DNA from 2 places in the Bacillus sp. GB_SG_008 genome. Region 2 is predicted to be linked to the other one. Evidence: riboswitches for the same ligand, from Rfam matches in the RefSeq annotation. Region 2 holds a riboswitch; the other holds the start of a gene.
The links. Region 2 has a riboswitch for S-adenosylmethionine ahead of ACTDJC_RS07265 (methionine ABC transporter ATP-binding protein). Riboswitches for the same ligand answer to the same signal wherever they lie in the genome.

Region 1 (3,424 bases), on a different contig from region 2:
GGATATAAGATATCTATATCATTGAAGAAAAATCAAACTGTAGTAAGAGGAAATGAAGGATAAAGAAAAAGGTATCCTTTGAGGGGATACCCTTTTTATGTTACTTCTCAATTCTTGCCCATTTGAAGTTTAATGGGCCCGCGAAATCAACTTCAACGATACCTTTTACATAAGAGCGCTGTAAATAAGATTTCCCGTTTTGATATAGAGGTGAGATTACTGCATCTTTAAATAAGATTTTTTCTGCTTGTTTTAAAGCTTCCCAGCGTGCTTTTTCGTCACCAGCAAGGTCTGTTTTTGCTTTTTGAATTAAATCGTCAAATTCTTTATTTGAATAATGATCCAAGTTGTATGGATTACCAGTTGTGAACAATTCTAAGAATGTAATTGGATCAGCAAAGTCTGGGCTCCAGCCGTCTATACCAATTTCGTAATTGCCTTGTAATAATAACGTTACTTGTTGTTTACGAGGCTGTGGTTTTAGTGTAACGGTTAAACCTTCTAAGTTTTTCTCAAGCTGCTCTTTTAAATACGCCCCTGTTTTCTTTGATAAATCCGTATCGTTTGTTAAAAGTTCTAGTGTAATTTTATCCGATCCGAGTTCTTGTTTTGCTTGTTTCCATAACTTTTGTGCTTCTTTAGTATTTTCCTTTGTTAAGTCTCCATTTTCAGTACGGAAGTCTTTTCCACTTGGCCCCTTTACAAAGTTCTTTGGAATAAGTGAGTAAGCAGGAAGAGAGCCGTCATTCAATAGAACATTTACGAAGGATTTTCTATCAATAGACTTATCAATTGCTTGACGAGCATTTACATTTTGTAACACTTTATTTTTTTCGTTCATGCGTAAAAATTGTACGCCGACAGCTGGGCGTTCTTTAAAATTAGAATCTTTACGGTATTTATCAACTAAATCAGATGTTAGAACAACACGATCCAGTTGTTTTGATTCATATAAATTTACTTCTGTGGATTTCTCTTTCACAATATTAAAATTAACTTCTTCTAGTTTCACAACATCTTTATCCCAATAGTTTGGATTCTTCTTGAATTGGAAGCTTTGTTCATGTTTCCAATTCTCTAATGTAAAGGCACCGTTATAAATTAATGTATTTGATTCTAAAGCGTATTTATCGCCTTGTGATTTAAAGAATTCTTCATTAATTGGTAAGAATGTCGGAAACGCAGTTAGGCTAATGAAGTAGGGAACAGGGCGATCTAATTCCACTTCTAATGTTTTATCGTCAATTGCTTTTACACCAAGTTGATCAGGTGAAAGTTCTTTGTTGTTAATCTTTTGCGCATTTTTAATATCAAAGAATAAAAATGCATATTCAGAAGTTGTGGCAGGATCAACAGCATGTCGCCAAGCGAATACGAAATCTTTCGCTGTAACAGGTGTCCCATTTGACCACTTAGAATCTCGTAAATGGAACGTATATTTTGTTTTATCTGCACTAACATCATGAGATTTTGCTACGCCAGGAACTGGTTTATTACCTTCTCCAAGATTGTATAAGCCTTCAAATACGTTTCTCATTACTTGCCCAGAATCGGTATCTGTTGCACGTGCTGAATCCATCGTACGAATTTCAGTAGCAGATGCTAAGTTTAGGATTTGTTTATCAGGTACTTTATCTTTTGCTTTTGCGGTACTTGCATTATCTTTGTAGCTACCGCATCCCGTTAATAATAAGCTTGCCCCTAAAACAGATGCGACAGCAGGTATAAATTTCTTTTTCATTTTAGTTCCTCCCTAAATTGTTTGTCTACTTTGTCTTAATATTTTGTTGGCCAACAATTATGAGGGAAAATAAAAATCCCTCTTTTCATATAAAAAAAGAGGGATTTAAGTGTTTATAACGTGCGCACATTTATAAACAAAGTCCCTCATTCTATCTTTCAAGCAAAATGCTTGCAGGAAGTGGCACAGTATTCGCAAGCGAACCTGTTGCCGAGGTTTCACAGGGCCAGTCCCTCAACCTCTCTTGATACAATGAGTAAACATAATAGACAAGTATTAATTTTTTATTTCTTTAACTATTCGAAATCTTACCATTAGAATGAATGGAGTGTCAATTAGGTAAGGTAAAATTCGTAATTTTCAGTTTTTGGAGACGAAAGAACATCAAGTATATACTTGATGTTCTCATGCATTAAAAATTAAAATTATCTGGGTCCGGCCCAACACGGTGATTCTCATTCAGAGATTGAATTGCTTTCATATCTTCAGCAGTTAATTCAAAGTCAAAGATATCTGCATTTTCAATAATACGATGCTCCTTTACGGATTTTGGAATCGTAACAACCTCATTTTGCAAATCCCAACGCAGGATTACTTGGGCAGTAGATTTATTATACTTTGCTGCAATTTCTTGTAAAGTTGGATGATTAAGAAGCTGACCTTGCATTAATGGTGACCATGCTTCTAATTGAATGCCATGCTCTTTACAAAAAGTATGCAGTTCTTCTTGAGTTAAGCGTGGGTGATATTCTACTTGGTTAATCATTGGTCTAATTTCCGCATCTTCTAGTACGTCTTGTAAATGGTGGACTTGGAAGTTACTAACACCAATAGAACGAACACGACCGTCTTTATAAAGCTTTTCTAATGCTTTCCACGTCTCTTTATATTTACCTTTTACAGGCCAATGTACTAAGTATAAATCTAAGTACTCTAAGCCAAGCTTTTGTAGACTTGTTTCGAACGCTTGTAGTGTAGATTCATAGCCTTGGTCGCTATTCCATACTTTTGATGTAATGAATAGTTCTTCGCGTGGAATACCGGATTCTTGAATTGCTTGTCCAACACCTTCTTCATTTTTATATATAGCCGCTGTATCAATGCTACGGTATCCGTTCTTGATAGCTGCTTTTACAGAATCAATAACCTCTGAGCCGTCTTCTACTTTAAAGACACCTAAACCAAACCATGGCATTTTCACACCGTTATGTAAAGTTGTGCAATCTTGTAAGCTCGTTAATTTCATGTTAATTACCCCTCGCTTTTTTATTTGTTGCTTCAATTGCTTGGTGAATGACCTTTGAGAAATTATACTCATATAAAACTTTTAGACCTTCTGCAGTTGAACCACCTGGCGTTGTCACTTGTTCACGCAGCATAGCTGGATCTTGTTCTTGTTCGAGCATAGCAGCAGAACCAGCAATCATTTGAATGACAAGATGTTTTGCTGTTGCTTCATTAATCCCATAACTTTTTGTTGCTTCAATTAGACCTTCAGCAAAGTGGTAAAGAAAGGCTGGTGCACTGCCAGTAACAGCAGTTAGTTGGTGAATTTCTTCTTCTGTGCAGAGTTGTGATGTACCAATGCCTTTTAAAAGAAGTTGCAGTGTTTCTTGCTGTTCTTCATTTACGGAATGTCCCATTGTATATAAGGAGATAGACTGTCCGATCGTCGCAGCTGTA
Region 2 (3,424 bases):
TTGTGGACGCAGATGATGCAGGAGAGAAGCTACGCAAACAATTTCGCCGAGAATTTCCACATGCTGAACATATTTATATTGATCGTTCGTATCGTGAGGTTGCAACTGCACCATCAAATCATTTAGCGAACGTTTTATGGGGAGCTGACATTGACGTTTATACAGAATTTTTACGGTAAGGAATGGTAGAATGATCGATTTGACAGGAAATGAAGCTATGGCTGCAGTTGAAAATCAAGATAAAACGGTGTTATACGTATATACGCCAATGTGTGGTACGTGTCAACTTGCTAAAAAAATGTTAACAGTTGTTGAAGCCGCATTACCTCATTTGGAAATTGGGATGCTAGATTTAAATTACGCACCGCATTTTGCGCGGGAGTACGAAATTGAAAGCGTTCCGTGTTTACTTATATTTGAGAAAAATCAACTTATGAAGAAAATATATGCATTTCAATCTGTGGAATATTTATATATGGAATTACAATAGGCGGCAAATACTTTGCCGCCTCGACATATTTCTTGGGAAATATAAGCAACAAGTGATTTTTTGTCGAGAGAAAGATACAGGAGAGCTCGTTATAGAAATGGAATGGTATTATGTAAAACGTGATATGAGGAGTGTGACGGAGATGAAATTGTATTCACTGCTTCAATCATTTGTAACATATGCCAATACGCAATATCATTTAGAACCGCTACTGCCGCAATTTGAGCGGACTGTTTGTTTTACTTTTCAAGATGAGCGTTATTCATTGAAAATTTCAAGAGATAAAATTGAGCTTACGAATGGTGCAATGGGAACGGAAGAACTTGTTTGTTTTCAAGAAGATGACTTGCAGTTATTAATTACAGGACAAGTTCGTTTGCAGTCACTATTGCGTAGAAAGGCCATTACATATAGAGGGGCATACCAAACAATGTTATTATTAGAATCTGTATTTCATATTTGTAAGCCGCTACGAATAGGTGCTTAAATTTCAGAAAGTTCCTTCTTTGCAAAAATTTCTGTTGACATCTATTTCATGCGTTGATACAATTCAAAACATGAAATAACGAAAACTTCATAACGACAAAATCAGACGAAATTTACATCTGATTTTCTCTTATCAAGAGAGGTGGAGGGACTGTGCCCGATGAAACCCGGCAACCGTCAACTTATGTTGAAATGGTGCCAATTCCTGCAAAGCGAATGCTTTGAGAGATGAGAGGAAAGGATAATAGTAATTTATGTATATAAACCTTTCTGCTCATTTTAAAGCAGAAAGGTTTTTTTGTTGTTTCAGTGTAGGAGGACGCTCAAACAACAGCTTCATTTATCCCGCATTAACGGGCAGTTATCCCCCACCGGAAGGTTCAGAGAGAAGCAAGGAAGATAGGTGGGGGATAACTGCCCGTAAAAGTCCGATTGGTTCAACTAACCATCAGTGGGAGATGAAAAAACTCTCCACTGATGGAAGTTTCACTTTATCGGTATAGCGGAGAGCCGCTTACACTTTTTAATTAAAAAGGGGTGACATCAATGATTGTGTTAGAAAATGTAAAGAAAATATATCGCTCCAAAAACGGCGATGTTACTGCTGTTGATAATGCGAATTTACAAATAGAAAAAGGTGAAATTTTCGGGGTTATCGGATATAGCGGTGCCGGAAAGAGTTCCTTAATTCGCTTGTTTAATCAATTGGAGAAACCAACGTCTGGAAAAATTACTGTTGGAGAGCGTTTGATTTCAGCAATTAGAGGAAAAGAACTGCGAGAAGCGCGTCAAGAAATCGGGATGATTTTCCAGCATTTTAACTTGCTTTGGTCACGAACTGTTCGTGAAAATATTGCTTTTCCGCTTGAAATTGCTGGAGTGACAAAAGAGAAAAGAACACAGCGTGTAGATGAATTGATTCGTCTTGTTGGTTTAGAAGGGCGAGGAGATGCGTATCCATCTCAGCTGAGTGGTGGACAAAAGCAGCGCGTTGGGATTGCGAGAGCATTAGCAAATAACCCGAAAGTATTATTATGCGATGAAGCGACATCAGCACTAGATCCAGAAACAACAGATCAAATTTTAGATTTGCTTCTCGATATTAATAAACGCCTCGGTTTAACGATCGTACTCATTACACATGAAATGCACGTTATTCAAAAAATTTGTAACCGCGTTGCTGTTATGGAAAAAGGAAAGATTGTTGAAAGCGGCAGTGTGTTAGATGTATTTCGTAATCCGCAGCAAGACATTACAAAGCGCTTCGTTAAGCAAATAACAGATTCTGAAGATACAGATGAAGCAATTGAACATTTAGTAGAAAAATACCCGGAAGGAAAAGTCGTGAAACTGCAATTTATTGGTGAAGCAGTGGAAAGACCAGTTCTGCAGGAATTAATGAAGAAAGATGGAATTGAAGTGAGCATTTTGCAAGGAAATATTGCTCAAACGACAAACGGGGCGTATGGAAGTTTAATTGTTCATTTAAAAGGTGACGAAGATGTGGTTGCAGAGGCAGTTGCAACGATTCAACAAGAGCAAGTAGAGCTGGAGGTGATTGCACATGGATAATTTGTTTCAAAATGTCGATTGGGATCAAATGTTAGAAGCAACACAAGAAACGTTATACATGACGGCAATTGCCACGCTTGCAACGTTCGTATTAGGTCTTATTCTTGGATTAGTACTGTTTCTCACAGGAAAAGATAATCTGTGGGAGAACAAGCCAGTCAATATTGTGATTGGCGCGTTTGTAAATATTTTTCGTTCTATTCCGTTCATCATTTTAATCATTTTATTGATTCCGTTTACGAAGTTTCTTCTTAATACGATTCTTGGAGCAAGTGCCGCATTACCAGCATTAATTGTTGGAGCAGCACCGTTCTATGCGAGAATGGTTGAAATTGCGCTTCGTGAAATTGATAAAGGCGTTATTGAAGCATCAAAAGCGATGGGAGCAAAGACGAGTACAATTATCTTAAAAGTATTGATACCAGAATCTTTGCCAGCACTTATTTCGGGTATTACGGTAACGGCAATTGCACTTGTAGGCTATACAGCGATGGCTGGAGTTGTTGGAGCAGGCGGTCTTGGTACACTTGCTTATTTAGAGGGATTCCAACGCAATAATGGCGATGTCACTCTCATGGCAACAATTCTTGTGCTGGTTATTGTATTTATTATTCAAATGTTTGGTGATTTTCTTACGAAGCGTCTTGATAAAAGATAAAGGGAAAGTTGGTGGTGGATATATTATCTACCTCTAGCTTCAGAAAGTTATTATTGGGATAAAGTGAAACTTCTATTAGTGGAGGGCCGTATCCTCCACTGATGGAAAGCCCGCCCAATCGGGCTCTAACGGGGAGTCTACTGCCCGTTAATGAGGGATAAAGTGTTTTCGTCTCACACGAAACTCTCTATAGAATTTATATTTCGAATATTGAAAAA

Region 1: linked by a shared signal. The riboswitch ahead of ACTDJC_RS21495 (ABC transporter substrate-binding protein) and the one ahead of ACTDJC_RS07265 (methionine ABC transporter ATP-binding protein) in region 2 are both predicted to bind S-adenosylmethionine.

Annotation. Positions count from the first base shown of each region.
Region 1 covers NZ_JBPZSK010000014.1:27,419-30,842, forward strand. Annotated here, with positions in the region: gene ACTDJC_RS21495 (ABC transporter substrate-binding protein) at 101-1,741, opposite strand; SAM riboswitch class I at 1,890-1,995, opposite strand; gene ACTDJC_RS21500 (aldo/keto reductase) at 2,154-2,987, opposite strand; gene proC (pyrroline-5-carboxylate reductase) at 2,989-3,424, opposite strand, start outside.
Region 2 covers NZ_JBPZSK010000002.1:450,203-453,626, forward strand. Annotated here, with positions in the region: gene ACTDJC_RS07250 (toprim domain-containing protein) at 1-179, shown strand, start outside; gene ACTDJC_RS07255 (thioredoxin family protein) at 191-490, shown strand; gene ACTDJC_RS07260 (hypothetical protein) at 633-977, shown strand; SAM riboswitch class I at 1,104-1,211, shown strand; gene ACTDJC_RS07265 (methionine ABC transporter ATP-binding protein) at 1,523-2,548, shown strand; gene ACTDJC_RS07270 (methionine ABC transporter permease) at 2,541-3,206, shown strand.